Regions from separate parts of the Labrys sedimenti genome, predicted to be linked through region 1. Evidence: riboswitches for the same ligand, from Rfam matches in the RefSeq annotation. Region 1 holds a riboswitch; each other region holds the start of a gene.
What was found. A riboswitch is a leader RNA that binds a small molecule or an ion and turns the genes downstream of it on or off. The one in region 1 is predicted to bind cobalamin.

Region 1 (5,582 bases):
AGCTGCCAGGGCGAGGTCGCTGTCGGTCAGCGAGGCGAACACGATCGCGCCGGGAGCCTGGTCGAGATCGACGGCGGCCTCGCTGGCATCGAGCGAACGCGTATCGGCCGGCAGCAGATGCATCAGACTATCCTTGCGGTATCAGCATGGCCCAAGTTCAGCATGGCCCAAGTGACGTAAGCGATACGGAATTGTCATTCCCGGCCGTATCCTCACAAGCTTTGCTTGTGAGTGGCAGCGAGGGGAAGGGAATCCAGGGCTGTCGAACTCGCCGGGGATGACAGTTCTGCTTCATCACTGCCCGATGCTATCACCCCTCCAGCGTCTTGCGGATGCCGGCCTGGTCGATGCCCTTCTCGCCGATGATGACGAGGCGGCTCGAACGGGTTTCCTCCGGCGCCCAGGCGCGGTCGAAATGCTGCGAGAAGCGGGCGCCGACGCCCTGGACCAGCAGGCGCATCGGCTTGCCGTCGACGGCGACGAAGCCCTTGATGCGCAAGATATCATGCTCCTCGGCCGCCGCCTTCAGCTTGCGCACCAGGGCATCGGCATCGAGGATGGCCGGCAGGTCGACCACGAAGGTGTCGAAATCGTCGTGGTCGTGCTCGGCCTCGTGGTCGTGATGGGAGGGCCGGGCCTCCAGGTCGTTCTCGGCCGCGGCCCCGAGCCCGAGCAGCACGGCCGCGTCGATGCGGCCCTCGGAGGTGCGCACCACCTTGACGGCGCGCGGCACGGTCTTCTCGATGTCCTTCTCCACGCTGTCGGCCTCGCCGGCGGAGAGGAGATCGGCCTTGTTGAGCACGACGAGGTCGGCGCAGAGGAGCTGGTCCTCATAGACCTCCTCAAGCGGATTGTCGTGATCGAGGGAAGCGTCGCCCTCGGCCTGGCGCTTGAGCTCTTCCGGGTCATCGGCGAAGCGGCCGGCCGCGACCGCCGCGCCGTCGACAACGGCGATGACGCCGTCGACGGTGACGCGCGAACGGATCGCCGGCCAGTTGAAGGCCTTGACCAGCGGCTTGGGCAGAGCGAGGCCGGAGGTCTCGATCACGATGTGCTCGGGCGCGTTCGGGCGTGCCAGCAGCGTCTCCAGCGCCGGCACGAAATCGTCGGCCACGGTGCAGCAGATGCAGCCATTGGCGAGCTCGACGATGGCGTCTTCCGGGCAGCTCTCGATGCCGCAGGACTTCAGGATGTCGCCGTCGACGCCGACATCGCCGAATTCGTTGACGATCAACGCCAGCCTGCGGCCGTTGGCGGTGGCCAGCAGGTTGCGGATCAGCGTGGTCTTGCCGGCCCCGAGAAAGCCGGTGACGATGGTGCAGGGAACTTTCGCGGTCTCTGATCTTACAGGGGCGTTCATTCGGCGGCGTCCTTGAGGGTTGGCAGGGGTGGGATGCGCGCGATCATGCTGCGCTTGAAGACGTCGGGACGGCCGCGCCAGGGCATCAGGCCATCGCTGGAATGGGCAAGGAGATCGATCCCGGTGAGGATGTCGGGGCCGCTCTCGGCAGTGAGATCGCCGAAGACATAGGTCCAGGTACCGGGCGCCGACAAAGCCACCGTGCAGGAACGCTTGCAATTGCCCAGGCACTCGACCGGCTGCAGCTCGACGCTTTCGGGCAGCATGCCGGCGAGAGCGTCGCGCAGCCGGGCGCCCTGGCGCGGCGCCTCGGGGGCATCGCCCTCGCGCCTGCAGGTCACGCAGACGAGCAGCCGGACTGGGAGAGTTGTTTCTGGCATCGGCCCTGTTCATCGCCGCCGGAGCGGATGGAGGGCGCGGGACCGACGGCATGGCCGGCGATCGTCCGGGAAGACGGAACCGGCCTCCGAGGCGCCCCGCCCGGACCGGTGACAACAGTACGACCGGCAGGTCTCCTGGCTCGCGGCTCATCGCCCCCCGCCGCCTTCCCGGTTGCCCAGTGGCCTCAAGGCGGGACGCTTGCCGCTTACAGTTGCGGGGGCAGCCGCGGCTTTGGCATCCAGGACAGCCCTCAACCGGGCCCCCTTCATCCGCACCGCATTCCCTCTTCTCTCTTAACGAGAGACCGATCGCAGCTGACATAAGGGGTGCGCGGGCGTGCTTGTCAATGTTCCCGCTTCCAAACCACGCGCAAAATCCGGCATAAAGGCCGACGATATCGCCACATCAGCGAGGCTGCCATGCCCGAAGAGAAGCCACCGGCACCGCCGACCGAGCCGGAGAAGATCGACGTCATCTTCCGCGGCGGTTCGGTGACGGCCATCGGCGTCGTGCTTGCCTTCTCGCTCGGCTTCCTCAACAACTGGGCCTCGCAGCCGGGAACCTGGATCCCGGAGGACCTGGCAGCCGTCTTTCTTATCGGGGGCGGCATCATCTTCCAGGTCTGGGCGCTGGCCGGCATGCTTTCGCCCACTTCGCTGCAGGGGCTGGTCTATCGCCGTATCGTCCGCATCTTCCTGACCGGCCTCATCCTCGTCTCGGTGGGCGTTCTCGTCGCCATCGCCGGCGATGCACTCGGCTACAGCCGGATCTGGTTCAAGCAATAGGCCAAGGCCCCTTCGCAACTGGCAGCCGCGTTTCTCGACGGTTTCCAGACTGCACAAACTCTCACGTCTGCGTTACCCGTCACCCCAGCGCCATGATTGCCGCCACAATTTGGCCTTCCCGCAATCGCCCACCAGAAGGCCGACGCCGATGGGCCCGGACCTTCTGCCCGGCATCAGCCGCTGGAAGGCCTGCCCATGGTTGCCATCACCGTCAATTCGACCACCCACCAGCTCGACATCGAGCCCGAGACCCCTCTGCTCTGGGTCCTGCGCGATGAACTCGGCCTCACCGGTACCAAGTTCGGCTGCGGCATCGCCCAATGCGGCGCCTGCACCGTCCATGTGAACGGCGCCGCCATCCGCTCCTGCCAGACCCAGATCGGTGACGTCGACGGTGCCACCATCACCACGATCGAGGGCTTGTCGGCAGACGGCAAGCATCCGGTCCAGCAGGCCTGGCTGGCCGAGGACGTTCCGCAATGCGGCTATTGCCAGTCGGGCCAGATCATGGCCGCCGTCGCCTTCCTGAAGGATACGCCCGCGCCCACCGATGCGGATATCGACAACGGCATCACCAATATCTGCCGCTGCGGCACCTATCCGCGCATCCGCGCCGCCATCCATCGCGCCGCCGAACTGATGAAGGGGTGAGGCCATGAACGCGATCGACCGTACCTCGACTGCGCTGAGCCGGCGCAGTTTCCTGGCCATCGGCCTCTCGGCCGCCGGCGGCCTCATGATCGGCGGCTTCATCCCCGATGCCGCCCACGCTCTTGATATTGCCGACCAGCCCTGGGCCGGCACGGCCACTGAAGGCGAGATCAATGCCTGGATCCTGATCGAGCCCGACGACACCGTGATCATCCGCGTGGCGCAATCGGAAATGGGCGAGGGCATCTTCACCGCCCTGCCGATGATCGTCGCCGAGGAACTCGGTTGCGACTGGGCCAAGGTGAAGCCCGAATACGCCTCGGCCAGCCGCAATTTGCGCGAGAACACCGTGTACAAGCGCATGGGCACCGGCGGTTCCGGCGCCGTACGCCGCTCGCGCGAATTCCTACAGGCCGCCGGCGCCAATGCCCGCGAAAGGCTGGTGCAGGCGGCGGCTGCGCGCTGGCAGGTACCGGCCGAAAGCTGCAGCGTCGATGCCGGCAAGGTGCTGCACCAGGCCAGCAATCGCAGCCTGCGTTTCGGCGAACTGGCCGGCGAGGCCGCCAAGGTCACGCTGGCCAAGGAACCCGCAATCAAGACACCCGAGCAGTTCACGCTGATCGGTAAGCCGCTGGCGCGCCTGGATACGCCGCCCAAGCTGACGGGAGCCGCCAAATACGGCATCGATATCCGCCTGCCTGATATGGTCTATGCCGCTGTGGTGACATGTCCCGTCTTCGGCGGCCGCGTGAAATCCCATGACGAAACCGCCATCAAGGGCCGCCGCGGCATCCTGGCCTTGGTGCCGATCGAGGGCGGCCTCGCCGTGGTGGCCGACCGGTTCTGGCGTGCCAAGGAAGCGGCGCTTGCCCTGCCGGTGATATGGGAGGAGGGCCCCGCCGCCGAGACAGACAGCAAGGGTTTCGACGCCGACTATGTCGCCGCCCTCGACGGCCCTGCCGTCACGGCGCGCAAGGAGGGCGATGTCGAGGCCTCCCTCGCTCGCGGCAAGCGTGTCGACGCCCTCTACCAGGCGCCGCATCTGGCCCATGCGCCGATGGAACCGCTCAACTGCACCGCCCATGTCCATGACGGCAAGGTCGAAGTCTGGATGGGCACGCAGAACCCCGATATGGCGCTCCAGCTCGCCGCCAAGGCGGCGGGCGTCGCTCCCTCCGAGGTGGAGATCCACAATTGCTTCCTCGGTGGCGGCTTCGGCCGGCGCGCCGTCAATGACGAGCTCGTTCAGGCCGTGACGGTATCGAAGGCGGTGGGCAAGCCGGTCAAGCTGGTGTGGACGCGCGAGGAGGACATGCACCACGACCGCTATCGCCCCCAGGCCGCCATCCGCTTCCAGGCCTCCCTCGGCGAGGACGGCCTGCCGGCGGCGATCCATGTCCGCACCGCCGTCGGGTCCATCCAGCGCTCGCTCGGCTGGGGCAAGGTGGAGAACGGCGTCGAGCCCTCCGCCGTCGAGGGCCTCGCCAACATGCCCTACCGCACCGGTGCGGCCCAGATCGACTGCATCCTCAAGAACACCCATGTGCCGGTGATGTTCTGGCGGTCGGTCGGCTCGTCGCAGAATGCCTTTGCCCTGGAGAGCTTCATCGACGAAATGGCCCAGGCCAGTGGCCAGGACCCCTATCGCTTCAGGCGCAAGCTGCTCGAGGGCAAGCCGGATTTTCTCGCCGTGCTCGACACGCTGGCTGAGAAGAGCGACTGGGGCAAGCCGCTGCCCAAGGGCCGGGGGCGCGGCATCGCCATCCACGAATCCTTCGGCACCATCGTCGGCGAGGTGGTGGAGCTCGCCGTCAGCCCGCAGGGCGAGGTGAAGGTCCAGCGCGTGGTGGCGGCCGTCGATTGCGGCCATGTCGTCAATCCGCTCACCGTGGAGATGCAGATCGAGAGCGCGGTGGTGTATGGCCTGTCGGCCGCCCTGTTCGGCGAGATCACTATCGAGAAGGGCGCGGTGGTGCAGGGCAATTTCGACGATTACCAGGTCGCCCGTCTCGCCGACACGCCCCCGATCGAGACCCATCTCGTGCTCAGCGGCGGCAAGAAATGGGGCGGCATCGGCGAGCCCGGCACGCCGCCGATCGCCCCGGCCGTCTGCAACGCGATCTTCGCCGCCACCGGCAAGCGCATCCGCAGCCTGCCGGTCAAGAACACCGACCTGAAATGGGGGCCGGTGTGAAGTCTTGCCCTTACCCCTCCATGAGAGGGTGAAATCGCTCCCTTGCCTTCCTGCCCCGAACCCGGCAGGAAGGCGGCATGTCCTCTCCCCGACTCACCCTCGTCCTCGGCGGCGCGCGTTCCGGCAAGAGCCGGCATGCGGAGAGCCTGATCTCGGCCCATCCCGCGCCCTGGACCTATATCGCCACCGCACAAGCCTTCGACGACGAGAT
Region 2 (5,582 bases), on a different contig from region 1:
GAGATCGGCCTGGAAGGTGAGGGTCCACAGATGCGGATTCTCGATCTTGATCTGATTGATCACGTCGATGCCGAAGTTCAGATGGATGCTCTCGTCGCGCAGGATGTATTGATACTGCTCGGCGATCCCCACCATCTTGTTGCGCCGGCCGAGCGAGAGGATCTGAGCAAAGCCTGTATAGAACCACATGCCCTCGAAGATCACGTAGAAGGCGACGAGATCGCGCAGGAAGGCCTGGTCGGCGTCCGGCGTGCCGGTCTTGAAGTCGGGATCGTCGAGATGCTGGGTGTGCTTGAGGGCCCAAGCCGCCTTGTCGGTGATCGAGGGAACCTCGCGATACATGTTGAAGAGTTCGCCCTCGTCGAGCCCGAGGCTCTCGACGATATATTGGAAGGTGTGGGTGTGCACCGCCTCCTCGAAGGCCTGGCGCAGCAGATATTGCCGGCATTCGGGGTTGGTGAGGTGGCGGTAGATCGCCAGCACGATATTGTTGGCGACCAGGCTCTCGGAGGCGGCGAAGAAACCGAGATTGCGCTTGAGCATGCGCCGCTCGTCCTCGGTCAGGCCGTCACGCGACTTCCACAGCGCGATGTCGGCCTGCATCGAGACCTCGGTCGGCATCCAGTGGTTGTTGCAGCCGGCGAGATATTTCTCCCACGCCCATTTGTATTTGAGCGGCAGGAGTTGGTTCACGTCGGCGCGGGCATTGATCATCCGCTTCTCGTCGACCGTGACGCGGCCGCCCTTGCGGTCGATCGCGCCAAGGCCGCTCGCATCCGCTGCGCTCTGCGGCAGGGGAAGCTGGGTTACGGGCGAGGTGGTTTCGGACCAGTCGAGCATCGTCATCGTTTTCTTATCCTCAACCTGTCATTCCCGGCGCGGCCGAAGGCCGCGGGAAGGGAATCCTGGGGCCAAAGAGCGCATCTGCCCCTGGATTCCCTTCCCCTCGCTTCGCTAGGCCGGGAATGACAGGCTCATTCTGTCAATCTTCGAGTTACTGGCATGCTTCGCAGTCGGGATCGTGGATGGAGCAGGCCTTGCCCCAAGCCTCGGACTGCAACATGTCGGACTGCAGCGTTTCCGGCTGCGGCTCGACCAGGATCGGCGCGGCCGCCTGCGGCACCGTGGCGGAGACGGCGTTGAGCTTGCCGTCGGTGCCCTTCAGCGTCGATTTCTCGACATGGGTGGCCGACCGCGAGCGCAGGTAATAGGTCGTCTTCAGGCCGCGTTTCCAGGCGAGGCGGTAGAGCGTGTCGAGCTTCTTGCCGGAGGGGTTGGCGATATAAAGGTTGAGCGATTGGGCCTGGTCGATCCACTTCTGCCGGCGGGCCGCCGCCTCGATCAGCCAGGCGGTGTCGATCTCGAAGGCAGTGGCGTAGAGAGCCTTCAGATCCTCGGGGATGCGATCGATCTGGCCGAGGGAACCGTCGAAATATTTGAGATCGGAAATCATCACCTCGTCCCACAGGCAGCGCGCCTTGAGGTCGCGGACCAAGGCCGAGGTGACCACCGTGAAATCCCCCGACATGTTCGATTTCACGAACAGGTTCTGATAGGCCGGCTCGATCGACTGCGACACGCCGCAGATGTTGGAGATCGTCGCCGTCGGCGCGATCGCCATGGTGTTGGAATTGCGCATGCCGACCGTCTTCACGCGCTGGCGCAGCCCATCCCAGGCCAAGGTAGAGCGCCTGTCGAAGTTGGCGCCCTCGCGCGTTTCGGCCAGCAAGCCCACCGAGTCGATCGGCAGGATGCCCTGCGACCACAGCGAGCCGTCGAAGCTGGGATAGCGTCCGCGCTCGGCTGCCAGATCGACAGAAGCCGAGATGGCGTGGAACGACACCGCTTCCATGCTCTCGTCGGCGAAGCGTACGGCGGCATCGGAGGCATAGGGCAGGCGCAGGCTCTGCAGGGCGTCCTGGAAACCCATGATGCCCAAGCCGACGGGCCGGTGCCTGAGGTTGGAGCGCCGCGCCTCGGGAATGGTGTAGAAATTGATGTCGATGACGTTGTCGAGCATGCGCATCGCCGTCGTCACCGTCGCCTTGAGCTTGTCGAACATCAGCCCGTCGGCATCGACATGGGCGGCGAGGTTGACCGAGCCGAGATTGCACACGGCCACCTCGTCATGGGAGGTGTTCAGCGTGATCTCGGTGCACAGGTTCGAGGAATGCACCACGCCGATGTGCCGCTGGGGCGAGCGGATGTTGCAGGGATCCTTGAAAGTGATCCAGGGATGCCCCGTCTCAAACAGCATGGTCAGCATCTTGCGCCACAGGTCCAGGGCGCGGACCTGCCTGAAGACCTTGAGCTCGCCGCGCGCGGCGCGCGCCTCGTGCGCCTCATAGGCGGCCTTGAAGGCGGGGCCGTAGAGATCGTGCAGGTCCGGCGTTTCGTCGGGTGAGAACAGGGTCCAGGGACCGTCCTGTTCGACACGCTCCATGAACAGGTCAGGCACCCAGTTGGCGGTGTTCATGTCATGGGTGCGGCGGCGATCGTCCCCGGTGTTCTTGCGCAGATCGAGGAACTCCTCGATGTCGACATGCCAGGTCTCCAGATAGGCGCAGACCGCGCCCTTGCGCTTGCCGCCCTGGTTGACGGCGATGGCGGTGTCGTTGGCGACCTTGAGGAAGGGCACCACGCCCTGGCTCTCGCCATTGGTGCCTTTGATATGGGCGCCGAGGCCGCGCACATTGCTCCAGTCATTGCCGAGGCCGCCGGAATATTTGGCAAGCAGGGCATTGTCCTTCACCGCCTTGAAGATGCCTTCGAGATCGTCGGACACCGTGGTCAGAAAGCAGGAGGAGAGTTGGGCGCGTAGCGTGCCTGAATTGAACAGGGTGGGCGTCGAGGCCATGAAGTCGAAGGAGGAGAGAAGATCGTAGAACTCGATGGCGCGGCCTTCCCGGTCGATTTCGCGTAGGGCCAGGCCCATGGCCACGCGCATGAAGAAGGCCTGTGGCAGCTCGAAACGCGTGCCGCGAACATGCAAGAAATAGCGGTCATAGAGCGTCTGCAGGCCGAGATAGTCGAATTGCAGGTCGCGCTCGGGCTTGAGGGAGGCTGCAAGGCGGGCGAGGTCGAAGCGCCCGAGCTCCGGGTCGAGCAATTCGTTGGCGATGCCGATGCTGATATAATCGTGGAAATATTCGGCGTAGCGGCTCGCCATCTCGGCCTGCGTCGCCTGTTTGGGATGGCCTCCGACGAAGCTCAGCGCTTCGCGGCGCAGCTTGTCGTTGAGGAGCCGGGCGCTGACCTTGGCGTAATCGGGTTCCGTCTCGATCAGGGTACGGGCGGCGAGGATTGGCGCAAGCGCCAGTTCGTCCTGGCTGATGCCGTCATAGAGGTTGCGCTGGGTCGCGTTCAGCACCGTTTCGGCATGGGTGTCGGCAAGGCCTGCACAGGCCTCGCGCACCAGGGCGACAAGGCGCGTCTGGTCGAGGGGCTGCAAAGTGCCATCCGCCGTCTTCATGCGCAGGGCAGGGGCGGCGGCGACCTGTGCCTCGGCCTTGGCGGCGCGCTCCTGGGCCCGCTGTTCGCGATAGAGCACATAGGCGCGCGCCACCTTGTGGTGCTCGCCGCGCATCAGGGCGAGTTCCACCTGATCCTGGATATCCTCGATATGGAAGGTGCGGCCGGCATCGGCACGGCGGGTCAGGCCGGCGACGATCTGGGCCGTGAGCTCGGCGACGATGTCATGCACCCGGCGCGAAGCGGCGGCGCTGTTCCCCTCGACGGCGAGAAAGGCCTTGGTCAGGGCCACTGCGATCTTCGAAGCATCGAAAGGCGTGACGCCGCCATTGCGGCGAATGACCTGGTAGCCGGGTTCGGATGCCGGGGACGCCTTGTCGGCGCCGGTACCTGGAAAAGGCTTCCTTGTGGTCGTGGCAGTTTCGAGATCAAGAGACATTCGGCAAACCCCAATATGTTGGAGGCTTGGGCCGAGGAGCGCATTCCGCGCCGACGCAGGATGACGCGCCGCGAGCAAGGCGATCCGTCGGGGCACCCCGCCCGAGGAAACGATACGCATCCACAGGCAGGTCTCCTGGCTCGCGGGTCGTTGCGGACTGCCTGCCTTCCCGGGGAGGGTGGGGTAAACCCACCTCTCGGCCAGTGGCCAATCGACAGCCGCTCTCCGCTTACAGTTGCGGGGGCAGCCCCGGCTTTGCCCTAAGGCCTACCGGATTCCCTATTAGCGCCGGAGGCGAATCCGGCGACCTGTGAATACCGTATCTAGTATGCTTTGGTGCCTATCTGTCAATAGATGGTGTGTATCGCCCTTTTTTTCAATGGGGACAGAGTATGCAGGGGCACAAAATTCGTGCCCCGGCACACTTTTTCAGGCGGATGTCGCCGCCCGCGCCGGGGTGGTCTCCTCACGAAGTTGACGGGCGGCAACAACCATGTTGGCGAGAGCCGGCCGGACTTCCGCCCAGCTGCGGGTCTTCAGGCCGCAATCGGGGTTGACCCAGAGCTGGTCGCCGGCGATCCGTTCCTGCGCCTTGGTGAGGAGGTCGCGCATTTCAGCCACGCCGGGGCAGCGGGGAGAGTGGATGTCGTAGACGCCGGGGCCGATCTCGTTGGGGTAGCGATAGGCCCGGAACGCATCGAGCAGCTCCATTCTGGACCGGGCAGTCTCGATCGAGATCACATCCGCATCCAGGCCACCGACGGCATGGATGATGTCGTTGAACTCCGAGTAGCACATATGGGTGTGGATCTGGGTGGCATCGTCGACACCCGAGGAGGCAAGACGAAAACACGCGACCGCCCAGGCAAGATAGGCCTCCTTTTCGGCGTGCCTGAGGGGCAGCCCCTCGCGAATTGCCGGCTCGTCGATCTGGATGATGCGAATGCCGGCCTGTTCGAGATCCCCGACCTCGTCGCGCAAGGCGAGGGCGATCTGCCGGCAGACCTGCTCGCGTTCGATGTCGTCCCGCACGAAGGACCATTGCAGCATGGTGACCGGCCCGGTGAGCATGCCCTTGACGGGGCGCCTGGTGAGGGACTGGGCAAAGCGCGCCCAATCCACCGTCATGGGCCGGGGACGCGAGACGTCGCCATAGATGATCGGCGGGCGCACGCAGCGCGAGCCGTAGCTCTGCACCCAGCCGTGCCGGGTGAAGGCGTAGCCGGCCAGTTGCTCGCCGAAATACTGCACCATGTCGTTGCGCTCGAACTCGCCATGCACCAGCACGTCGAGGCCGATCTCTTCCTGCCAGGCGATGGCCTGCGCCGTCTCCTGGCGCAGGAAGCCGTGATAATCGGCATCGCCGATAAGACCCTTTGCATGGTCCGCGCGGGCTGTGCGCACGGCACTCGTCTGCGGGAACGAACCGATCGTTGTGGTGGGAAATGACGGCAGGCCAAGCCATTCCTGGGCGCGACGGCGTAGCGGGTAGGGATGCTGGCGTTCGTGCATGGCCGGTCTGATCGCGGCCATGCGATCGGCGACGGCCGGATTGTGTATACGATCGGATACACGGCGGGAGCCTGCGGCCGCGTCCGAGCTGCCAAGCGCTTCGCCGACGGCTTTGCGACCATCGACCAGCGCAGTCGCCAGAGTTTTGAGTTCGCCGATC
Region 3 (5,582 bases), on a different contig from region 1:
GCACCGCCAGGGCAGGTTCGGAGATCCTGTTCAGCGCTCCACCGGCCGGAATCGCGGTCGAATCGCCGTGTAAGCCTTATAGTATGATAATTCTTAGCGCTTTGATCCAATCAAGATCGGCGCCCTGCAACCATGAGTTGGGACTTGATGCAAATCCGCAACAGGCCTGTGATTTCTCGCGCCTGCGCTTGAGAGCCGTAGAGCTGCATTCGGTTGTGTGCGAAGCCGGGCGTGCTGGCCCGCCCCAAACGAGGCGAAGCCCTCCCCAGCCTTCTCAAGCCAGCCGCGGCTGCGCCCGGTCGCGCAAATATCCGGGGCTTCGTCAGCTCAGGGCACAGTCCCCTCGCGCCCGATGCTCTCATAGCGGAAGCCGTACCGCTTCATGTCTTCGAGCCGGTAGATGTTGCGCAGGTCCACGATCACCGGGCGGGTGAGCAGGTTCTTGACCCGCTCGAGGTCGAGCGCCCGGAACTCGTCCCATTCAGTGACGATCACTGCGACATCGGCGCCATCGAGGCAGTCATAGGCACTGGAGCGATAGTCGACATCGCTCAGAACCTTGCGGGCCTCCTCCATCGCCTGGGGATCATAGGCCCGCACCCGTGCGCCCTTGTCCTGCAAGGCGAGCACGATCGGAATCGAGGGGCTGTCGCGCATGTCATCGGTGTTCGGCTTGAACGCAAGGCCGAGCAGGGCCACCGTCTTGCCGGCGATGTTGCCGTCCAACGCCGCGATGACGCGGCGTGCCATCGCCGCCTTGCGGGCATCGTTGACCCCGACCACCGCCTCCACGATGCGCAGTGGCACGCCATGCTCCTGGCCGGTGCGCAGCAACGCGAGCGTATCCTTGGGAAAGCACGAACCGCCGAAGCCCGGCCCGGCATGCAGGAATTTGGAACCGATGCGGTTGTCGAGACCGATGCCGCGGGCCACCTCCTGCACGTTGGCACCAGCCTTCTCGCACAGGTCAGCGATCTCGTTGATGAAGGTGACCTTGGTCGCCAGGAAGGCGTTGGCGGCATATTTGATCAGTTCGGAGGTGCGCCGGGCCGTGAACAGCAGCGGCCCCTGGTTGAGATGGAGCGGGCGGTAGACCTCGCCCATCACTTCGCGGGCGCGCTGCTCCTCAGTGCCGACCACGATGCGGTCCGGGCGCTTGAAATCCTCGATCGCCGCGCCTTCGCGCAGGAATTCGGGGTTCGACACCACGCTGACATCGGCATCCGGCCTGACCTCGCGGATCAGCCGCTCGACCTCGTCGCCAGTGCCGACCGGCACGGTCGACTTGGTCACCACCACCGTGAAGCCCTCGACCGCCGCGGCGATCTCGCGCACCGCGCCATAGACATAAGACAGGTCCGCATGCCCGTCGCCGCGGCGCGAGGGAGTACCGACAGCCAGGAACACCACGGCCGCATCGCGCACGGCGGGGGCGAGCTCGGTGGTGAAGGACAGGCGCTTCTCGCGCACATTGCGCGCCACCAGATCGTCGAGGCCCGGCTCGTAGATCGGCATGCGCCCGGCCAGCAAGCCCTCGATCTTGGCCGGATCCTTGTCGACGCAGGTGACGACATGGCCGAAATCGGCGAGGCAAGCCCCCGTCACCAGGCCAACATAACCCGTACCGATCATTGCAACGCGCATGACATCAATCCTGTTTGGGCGACTAACCCGTCAGAGCCGTGTCTACAAAAGGCCCGGCGACATGCCAATGACGAAAAAGGAAAAGCAGCTCTGCCGGAGGGCCTTGCCGAGACGCCTCTACGCCCCTAGCCGCAGCGACCAGCCGCGGGCGGAAGGCCTGAGATCAGCGCTCGCCAGCGGGCCGGCCTCGATGCGCCAGAAGGAACGAGGCTCGCTGCCGAGGACATGAACGATCGCCGCGCGCAGCACCGAGGCATGGGTAACGGCCAGCGTGTAGCCCTCGAACCGCCCGCCATCGAGCCAGGCACCGACCCGTGCAATCACGGCCGCAATGCTCTCACCGCCATGCGGGCAGGCCTGCGGATCGGTCAGCCACGCCCCAAGCGCTTCGGGCTCGGCGGCGGCCACCGCCTCCAGGCCAAGCCCCGCCCAGCGGCCATGGTCGCATTCGCGCAGGACCTCGTCGATTTCAGGATCGAGGCCGAGGGCATGCGCCGTCTGGCGGGCCCTGAGCGCCGGACTGCTCAGGACGCGGGTCGCCTTGGCGAAACGTCCCTGCTGGTCCCGAGCCGCCTTCTCCCCCCTCGCGTCGAGCGCCTCGTCGAGTGGAAACCCCGCCGCACGCAGTGCGGGCGTCGCTCCATGGCACAGCAGGATCAGGCGTGGCGTCATGAAGGCAATTCCCCAAGATAAAGTCGCTTCCAGAATATTGACATATCCGTGACTTGCGCTCTTATGGAAGAGCTTTGCCAAGGGTGGGAAGCCGGTGGAATTCCGGCACGGTCGCGCCACTGTGAACGGCGGCGCTGCGGCGTCAATCCGGAAGTCAGACCTCTTCCAAGGCAGCATGACTCGTAACGGGACGCGTAATCCCAAGGAGCTTTTCATGACCACCGCAACTCTGGCACCCGTCGCCCAGCAGCCGATCGCCATCCCGGTCCGCGAGATCCTGCCCTGGGCGCTCTTCACTGTGCTCCTGGCTGTGCTCGCCATCTATTTCGTTGGCGCCGAACAGGGCGCAACCTCGCTGATTCCCGGCGTCTACATCCACGAATTCGTGCATGACGCCCGCCATCTGCTCGGCTTCCCCTGCCACTAGGGCGCATAGGCACACGACATGGTTAGATCGCTTTTGATCCGGGGGATGCTGATCGGCATCCTGGCCGGACTGTTTGCGTCCGGCTTCGCCTGGGTGTTCGGTGAGCCCCAGGTCGACGCCGCCATCGCTTTCGAGGAAAGCCACGCCTCAGAGCCGGCTCCGACGGCTGCCCCGACGCCCGGCGCCGCGCAGGCGGCCGCGGCCCACGATCATGAGGAAGAGCCGGTCAGCCGGCCGGTCCAGGCCAGCTACGGCCTCGTCACCGGCATGGTCGTCTATGGCGCAGCGCTCGGCGGCATCTTCGCCCTGATCTTTGCCTTCGCGCAGGGCCGGATCGGCAGCCTCAGCCCGCGCGCAACCGCCGGATTAATCGCCCTCGTCGGCTTCGCCGCCATCATGGTGGTGCCACAGATCAAATATCCTGCCAACCCGCCGGCCGTCGGCAATCCCGACACCATCGGCCTGCGCACCGCCTTCTATTTCGGCTTGATCCTGCTGTCCCTCGTGACGATGGCTGCGGCTCTCGGCACCGCGAACCGGCTCGCTGCCAGCCTCGGCCGCTGGAACGCCAACCTCGTGGGGGCGGCAGCCTATCTGGTGGTGATGGTCGTGGCCATGCAGATCCTGCCGACGGTCAACGACATCCCGGCCGATTTTTCGGCCACGGTGTTGTGGAAGTTCCGCATCGCCTCGCTCGGCATTCATGCCGTGCTGTGGGCGACGCTCGGGATCGCCTTCGGCATTGCAGCACAGAAATTGCTGCAAGCCCCCGCCCGCCGCTGAAAAGAAGCCGGGCACCGCGTCAAACGTCGCATTTTTACAACACTGGCTCGATTTCAGGCCGGTTTTCAAAATTTATTTCATTTCGCACTTGCGAAATGAACCGATGAGGATCAGTTTAGGGACGTGGCGGATGCGCCTTTGCGCTCCTCCACTGCCCTCCTTGGGCGTTTCCTCCCTAAGACTTGGGCCGCCATTGGGCGGCCTCTTTCTTTTTTGGGTCGACAGACCCCATATTTCAGATTGTGCAGCGGCATTCCGCCTTCGATTAACCCCTGAGCAAAGCGTGTTCAGGTATGAACGCTTGTCGCTCTCGCTGTTTGGTTTCACGCGTCTTTGCGATTTGATGTGCTTCGTTCGATTTACAAAACGCTCTTGCGTCCAAGCTCGCGCTTGCCCATTTGTGTTCACCCTCGCATAGTGTGTCATTATGGATCTGGACTCGCCCTTGTTTGATCGCATCCGGGTGCGCCCAAGGGCCGAAGAGGTCCAGCCGGCGAGCGTACGGCTATGCGAACATGCCGGTTGCCGGAACGCCGGCGAATTTCGTGCGCCCAAGGGGCGCAACCGCGAAGGCCAGTTCTGGCATTTCTGCCTGGAACACGTGCGCGACTACAACAAGACCTACAATTATTTCGCCGGCCTGCCGGACGACTCGGTCAGCGCCTATCAGCGCGATGCCGCCACCGGCCATCGCCCGACCTGGACGATGGGGGTCAATCCCTGGTCCAAGAAGCGCGGCGAAGGGCCGCAACCCGGCCCCGAGATCCATGACGGCTTCGGTTTCTTCGACGAGGATCACGGCTTCCGCCGCCCGCAAGGAACGCCCGAACCCGAGAGGCGGCGACTGAAATTGCTGGAGCGCAAGGCCCTTGACGCGCTCGATCTGCCGGAAACCGCCAGCGGCCCCGAAATCAAGGCGCGCTACAAGACGCTGGTCAAACGTCTCCATCCCGATGCCAATGGCGGGGATCGATCCAGCGAAGATAAATTGCGCGGGATCATCCAGGCCTATAATACGCTGCGTAGCGCCGGGCTCTGCTAAGGTGCGTCGTCAGCTATGGTTTGGAGCAAGATGAGGTCAAAAATGGTTGGATGGGAGGAGCAAGCGCTGCCAAGACTTCTGTCTTGGCAAGCGAAGCGACGCTGCAGACGACCATTTTTCACCTCACCGCTTCGCGGCGGGGCGCTTTTGGCCGATGAGTACGTCGGGTTTCGTAGCAAGCCGCAAGGCTTGCGTCCTCACCCTCCTTCTCCTCGGCCAAAATCGCTCCCGTCTAGCCCAAACCATAGCTGACGACGCACCCTGAGCGACGCATAAGAAGAGGATTGTCGGCTGCGCCGCCCTGGCGCCAGCCAAGGAAGGCATAATGACTGACGCAACGACACCGGCCAATCTGCCGGACATCATGGTTTCGGCCAAAAAGCTGTTTGGTTTCGATACGGATCTCGAAGTACCGGCCTATTCCCAGTCCTCCGACCACGTCCCGGACCTCGATCCCGATTATCTTTTCGACAAGCCGACGACCCTGGCGATCCTGGCGGGCTTTGCCCATAATCGCCGCGTGATGGTCACGGGCTATCACGGCACGGGCAAATCGACGCATATCGAGCAGGTCGCCGCCCGTCTCAACTGGCCCTGCGTGCGCATCAATCTCGACAGCCATGTCTCGCGTATCGACCTCGTCGGCAAGGACGCGATCGTCCTCAAGGACGGCAAGCAGGTCACCGAGTTCCGCGACGGCATGCTGCCCTGGGCCCTGCAGAACAACATCGCCCTGGTGTTCGACGAATATGACGCCGGCCGTCCCGACGTGATGTTCGTGATCCAGCGCGTGCTGGAAATCTCCGGCAAGCTCACCTTGCTCGACCAGAAGCGCGTGATCCGCCCTCATCCGGCCTTCCGCCTGTTCGCCACCACCAACACGGTGGGCCTGGGCGACACTTCTGGCCTCTATCACGGCACCCAGCAGATCAACCAGGGCCAGATGGACCGCTGGTCGATCGTCACCACGCTGAACTATCTGCCGCATGACAAGGAAGTCGACATCGTGCTGGC
Region 4 (5,582 bases), 700 kb from region 1:
ATCTCTTCCTTGAGATCATAGTTCGCAGGGCTGGCGCTCGTCATCTGATGGCTCTCTCCATCTGTTGTCGGCTGCGTGTCATGACACCGCCGCGATCCAGCCCGGTCGCGGTACCGGAAGATCCGGATGCCGATAGCGGATGAAGCATCCTCCCGCACCGTCGCGGATGACCTCGGCGGCGACACCGAAGACCGACTGGATGCGCACTGCCGTCAGCACCTCCGCCGGCGGACCGATCGCCTCGATCCGTCCTGCCTGCATCAGCGCGACCCTGTCGCAGAACATCGCCGCATGGTTGAGGTCGTGCAGGGCCGCCACGACGGTGAGATTCTGGCGATGCACCAGATGCAGCAGGCCGATCTGGTGGCCGATGTCGAGATGATTGGTGGGCTCGTCGAGAAGCAGGATCTCGGGCTGCTGCGCCAGGGCGCGGGCGATGTGCAGGCGCTGGCGTTCCCCACCGGAGAGCGTGTGCCACAGGCGACCGGCAAGGCCGGTCATGGCAACCTCCTCGAGCGCGAGATCGACGATGGCGTCATCCCGGCTCGACAAGGGCGTGAAAGCTCCCAGATGCGGCGTTCGCCCAAGCTCCACAGCCTGGCGGGCGGTAATGCGCTCGGCCGTCTCCGCCTGTTGCTCGACCAGGGCGATGCGGCGCGCGACTTCGCGTCGAGCAAGACCGTGGAGCGGGCGGCCCGACAGCAACACCTCGCCGCCCTGTGGCCGGCGAATACCGGCCAGCAGAGACATCAGGCTGGTCTTGCCCGAACCGTTCGGGCCGATAATGCCCAGCAATTCGCCGGGCTGGACCTCCAGCGACACCCCGTGCAGGATCGAGGCCCCGCCTGCCGACCAGGACAGGTTGCGCGCCGACAGGCTCATGCCGTCGCCTTTCTCTGGCTGAGGATGAGGGCAAAGGCCGGCGCTCCGACCAGGGCCGTGATGACGCCGATCGGCAGGACCTGGCCGGGAATGATGATGCGGGACAGAATGTCGGCGACGATCATGAAGACGGCACCGATCAGGGCGCAGGCCGGCAGCAGGCGCCCATGGCGCACGCCGACCACCATTCGCGCCGCATGGGGAATCACCAGGCCGACGAAGCCGATCGATCCGACGATGCTGACCATTACTGCCGTCATCATCGCCGCGATGCCGACGAGTACGACATAGGCACGCCGGACGGAGATGCCGAGGGATGCTGCCGACTCCGTGCCGAAGGTGAAGGCATCGAGCGCGCGCGCATGCCAGAGGCAGACCAGCAGCCCCATGGCCGTGACCGGCAGGGCAAGCCAGACATCCGGCCAGCGCACCCCCGAAAGATTGCCGAGCAGCCAGAACATGATGCCCCGCGCCTGTTCGGCATTGGCCGCCTTGGTGACGATGAAGGAGGTCAGGGCGTTGAAGAGCTGGGACCCGGCGACGCCGGCCAGGATCACCGCGCCGGTGCCGCGGCCCGAGCGCATTGCCAGCAGGGCGACGAAACCGAAGGCCACCAACGCGCCCAGAAAAGCACCGAGCGGCATGCTTAGAAATCCTGCACCGATGCCGAGAATGGCGACCCCGACCGCGCCCGTCGAGGCGCCGGCCGAGATGCCGAGCACATAGGGATCGGCCAGGACATTGCGCAGCAGGGACTGCAGCACGACGCCCGACAGCGCCAGGGCCGCGCCGCAGCAGGCCGCGACGACCGCGCGGCTCAGCCTGTAGTTCCACACGATGCCTTCATCAATGCGATCGAGGGCGTAGCCGGCGCCCCACAGACGGTTGGCCGCCGTCTTGGCCACCACGTCCATCGGAATGGCCGTCTCGCCGATGGCGGCGCCCAGCCAGAGCGCCAGGACGAGCACGGCCAGGGCCAGCAGCCCGATCGCCAGCAATCGTGTGACGGGGCGATTCATCTCAGCGCTTCAGGCCAAAACGCTGGACGGCATCGGCGAGCATCTCGATGCCGTCGACGACGCGTACGCTCGGCTGCATGGCCTGGACGTCCATTTCCACGACATGGCCCTGCTTGACCGCCGGCATCAGGCTCACCACCGGATCGGTCTTGAGGAAATTGAGCTTGACGGCGATGTCGTCGGCCGGATAGCGGCGACGATCCATCCGGCCGGCGACGATGATGGTGGGGTCGGCCTTGGCGATGGTCTCCCAGCCGACGCTCGGCCACTCCTCCTCGCTCTCCACGACGTTCCGGACACCGAGCACGGACATGATATAGCCCGGCACGCTGTTCTTGCCGGCCATGTACGGATCGACATCGACCTTGGCGCTCGAGAACCAGAAGGCAGCGGAGACCTTGCCGTCGCCGGCAGCGATCTTGCGGCGGGCGGCTTCCTCGCGTGCCTTGAGGTCCGCGACGACCTTCGCCCCGCGCTCCTGCACGTCGAAGATCTCGGCGAGTTCCCTGATCTCCTGATAGACCAGATCCATGGTGAAGAGGGTACCGCGCGTGCCGTCGCCACCGCCGGAATTGTCCTTGCCGACGCAATCGGCGGGCGAAACATAGGTCTGGATACCCAGTTCCTCGAACTGCTCTGGCTTGCCGACGATGCCGCTGGGCCCGACATGCCATTGGAACTGGGCCGTCACGAGCTCCGGCTTCTTGCCGATCACGCTTTCGAAGCTCGGATCATTGTCGGCCAGGCGCGGAATCTTGGCATTGGCCTCCTCGTATCCGGGCAGTACGGGGCCGAACCAGACCGCCGTCCCGGCCACCTTGTCGGCAAGACCGAGCAGATAGAGGACCTCCGTGCTGCTCTGCCCCACGGAAACGACGCGGCGCGGCGCATGATCGAAGGTGACGGTGCGGCCGCAATTGGCGAGCTTGAGGGGATATTTCGTTGCCTGCGCCGCCGCCGGATCGATACCCGGCGTCAGGCTGAAGCCGGCGGCAAGCGCGACGGCAAAGCCGAACCAGCGGGCCTTATTCCTTGAAAAGGTCATGATGTTCTCTCGTTCGCGATGGAAATGACCGTCTTCGGCGCGGCCGAAGACGGGTAAACGGCCTCAGGCCAGGGCGTGGCAGAGGGTTCGACGACGCGAAGCGGAGGGAACAGGCGGGCGACAGCCCGGACGTGCGGGAAGATAGGTCACAATGTCTCCTGTTCCGGGCATCCCCGCCCGTGACATGGGATTGATCGAGATGACGGCAGGTTTCCTGGCTCGCGGACGTCGACCTTGCATCTGCCTTCCCATGGGAGACCCACAGTGGCATGGCGCCTTTCGCGCCAGGAGGATGCTCGGCAATCCGCCTACAGTTGCGGGGGCAGCCACGGCATGGGCTTTTAAGGAAGCCGAACCGTGTTCCCTATTACTCCCGACGGACTTGCATCCGACGGGAACCGTCAACGCCACAGTTACCGGGGTGTCGCCAGCGCGGTCAAGCGAATATGCAAAGCATGCATCGGCCGATGCCGGGCGCTGCCTTCCTGCTTCAGCCCGCGTCTGTCGCCGCCTGTACGCGGCAGGCCAGGAACCCCTGTTCAATCACGTCCCTGGGCAGATTGCGGCCGATGAAGACCAGGCGGCTCCGGCGCTCCTCCTCGGGCTTCCAGGGGCGCTGATGGTCGCCTTCGAGCAGCATGTGCACGCTCTGGACAACGAAGCGCTGGGGATCGCCGTCAAAGGCGACAATCCCCTTCATGCGCAGCATGTCGGTGCCGAATTGCTGCACGATCATGTCGAGCCAGGGCATGAACCTGCCGGGGTCGAGCGGCTCGCGGGACACCAGGGCGAAGCTGCCGACATGATCGTCATGCTCGTGCTCGTGGAAGCCCTCGAGGAAATCGGGCTCGGCTTCGAGGATGCGGTCGAGGTCAAAGGCGCCGCGGCCGAGCACCTTGTCGAGCGCGATGTCGCAACGGCGGGTCTGGTGGAGGGTGGCTGTGGGATTGATGCGACGGATCCGCTTCACCACCCGGTCGAGTTCCTCCGCCGTGACCAGATCAATCTTGTTGAGCAGGATCGTATCGGCGAAGGCGAGCTGCTCCTGGGCCTCATGCGCGGTCTCGATTTCGCCGAGCAAATGCCGGGCGTCGACCACGGTGACGATCGAATCGAGCCGGACCCTGGCGCGCACGTCATCGTCGACGAAGAAGGTCTGGGCGACCGGCGCGGGATCGGCCAGCCCGGTCGTCTCGATCAGGATGGCATCGAAGCGGTCGCGCCGGCGCATCAGGCCCTCGATGATGCGGATCAGATCGCCGCGCACCGTGCAGCAGATGCAGCCATTGTTCATCTCGAAGATTTCCTCGTCGGTATCGACGACGAGATCGTTGTCGATGCCGACTTCACCGAACTCATTGACGATGACGGCATATTTCCTGCCATGGCTCTCGGTCAGGATCCGGTTGAGAAGCGTGGTCTTGCCTGCCCCGAGATAGCCGGTGAGGACAGTGACGGGGGTCTGCGGCAGGGGCTGCATGATGTCGGAATTCCTTGATCCATTGCGAAAACGGGCATGTCGATGCCGTAGGCGCTCGATTGAGCCTCCACTTGAATGAAACGTTATAACATAACTTTATGGATCGCAAGCAGGTCCTCCAATGCCATCGCAGGAGCAGCCGGCATCCTGGCGGAGAAGTGGAAGCGGCCCTGGCAAGCGGGATTATTCCACTGGAATTGCCTGCCGGCGGAGGAATTCAACGCGAGAGATTTTCGAATCACGACCTGTGTCGGGTAAGCCTCCTCCATCTCCCCGGAATGGAATCAGGCACCGAAGGCGCATCCTGCAGGCATGACCCTCTCATCTCCCCGAGATCCTCTCGCCGTTCTCAATAGCGTATTCGGCTACGCCGCCTTTCGCGGCCAGCAGGAGGCGGTGGTGCGCCATGTCACCGGGGGTGGCGATGCGGTGGTGCTGTTCCCGACCGGAGCGGGCAAGTCGCTGTGCTACCAGATCCCGGCCCTATGCCGGCGCGGCGTCGGCATCGTCGTCTCGCCCCTGATCGCCCTGATGCGCGACCAGGTCGAGGCGCTCAAGCAGGCTGGCGTGAGCGCGGCGGCGCTCAATTCCTCCCTGTCGCGCGAGGAGGCCTACAAGGTCCGCCGCTCCCTGATGGACGGCAAGCTCGACCTGCTTTATGTCGCCCCCGAACGCGTGGCAACGCAAGGCTTCCAGGCCCTGATCGCCGATGCCGACATCGCGCTCTTCGCCATCGACGAAGCCCATTGCGTCAGCCAGTGGGGCCATGACTTCCGGCCCGAATATCGCGAACTCGGCAGCCTCGCCGCTTCCTTCCCGGGCGTCCCGCGCATCGCGCTCACCGCTACGGCCGATCCGGTCACCCGCGCCGACATCATCGAGCGGCTCGGCCTCAACGCGGCCGAAGTCTTCGCCACCAGCTTCGACCGGCCCAATATCAGCTACGCCATCGTCGAGCGCGACAATGCCCGCCGGCAATTGCTCGCCTTCCTGGCCGGGCACAAGGGCAATAGCGGCATCGTCTATTGCCTGTCGCGTGCCAAAGTGGAGGAGACGGCGCAGTGGCTGAACGAACAGGGCATCCGCGCCTTGCCCTATCATGCCGGCCTGGAAGCGGCGACACGCAGCGCCAATCAGGACGCCTTCCTGGAGGAAG

Region 2: linked by a shared signal. The riboswitch ahead of U1R88_RS00735 (ribonucleoside-diphosphate reductase subunit alpha) and the one ahead of U1R88_RS06890 (DUF1636 domain-containing protein) in region 1 are both predicted to bind cobalamin.
Region 3: linked by a shared signal. The riboswitch ahead of U1R88_RS23985 (CbtB domain-containing protein) and the one ahead of U1R88_RS06890 (DUF1636 domain-containing protein) in region 1 are both predicted to bind cobalamin.
Region 4: linked by a shared signal. The riboswitch ahead of U1R88_RS10170 (ABC transporter substrate-binding protein) and the one ahead of U1R88_RS06890 (DUF1636 domain-containing protein) in region 1 are both predicted to bind cobalamin.

The regions. Positions count from the first base shown of each region.
Region 1 covers NZ_JAXOUF010000002.1:102,701-108,282, reverse strand. Annotated here, with positions in the region: partial or broken gene U1R88_RS06900 (hypothetical protein) at 1-123, opposite strand, end outside; gene cobW (cobalamin biosynthesis protein CobW) at 311-1,360, opposite strand; gene U1R88_RS06890 (DUF1636 domain-containing protein) at 1,357-1,740, opposite strand; cobalamin riboswitch at 1,849-2,065, opposite strand; gene U1R88_RS06885 (hypothetical protein) at 2,161-2,526, shown strand; gene U1R88_RS06880 ((2Fe-2S)-binding protein) at 2,722-3,177, shown strand; gene U1R88_RS06875 (xanthine dehydrogenase family protein molybdopterin-binding subunit) at 3,182-5,371, shown strand; gene cobU (bifunctional adenosylcobinamide kinase/adenosylcobinamide-phosphate guanylyltransferase) at 5,449-5,582, shown strand, end outside.
Region 2 covers NZ_JAXOUF010000001.1:152,946-158,527, forward strand. Annotated here, with positions in the region: gene U1R88_RS00730 (ribonucleotide-diphosphate reductase subunit beta) at 1-840, opposite strand, end outside; gene U1R88_RS00735 (ribonucleoside-diphosphate reductase subunit alpha) at 995-3,910, opposite strand; cobalamin riboswitch at 4,019-4,237, opposite strand; gene metE (5-methyltetrahydropteroyltriglutamate--homocysteine S-methyltransferase) at 4,340-5,582, opposite strand, start outside.
Region 3 covers NZ_JAXOUF010000010.1:69,436-75,017, forward strand. Annotated here, with positions in the region: gene U1R88_RS23975 (UDP-glucose dehydrogenase family protein) at 328-1,644, opposite strand; gene U1R88_RS23980 (histidine phosphatase family protein) at 1,762-2,316, opposite strand; cobalamin riboswitch at 2,367-2,497, shown strand; gene U1R88_RS23985 (CbtB domain-containing protein) at 2,531-2,743, shown strand; gene U1R88_RS23990 (CbtA family protein) at 2,762-3,526, shown strand; gene U1R88_RS23995 (J domain-containing protein) at 3,972-4,568, shown strand; gene cobS (cobaltochelatase subunit CobS) at 4,894-5,582, shown strand, end outside.
Region 4 covers NZ_JAXOUF010000002.1:803,579-809,160, reverse strand. Annotated here, with positions in the region: gene U1R88_RS10185 (class I SAM-dependent methyltransferase) at 1-44, opposite strand, end outside; gene U1R88_RS10180 (ABC transporter ATP-binding protein) at 79-882, opposite strand; gene U1R88_RS10175 (FecCD family ABC transporter permease) at 879-1,901, opposite strand; gene U1R88_RS10170 (ABC transporter substrate-binding protein) at 1,903-2,946, opposite strand; cobalamin riboswitch at 3,134-3,364, opposite strand; gene U1R88_RS10165 (CobW family GTP-binding protein) at 3,437-4,426, opposite strand; gene recQ (DNA helicase RecQ) at 4,739-5,582, shown strand, end outside.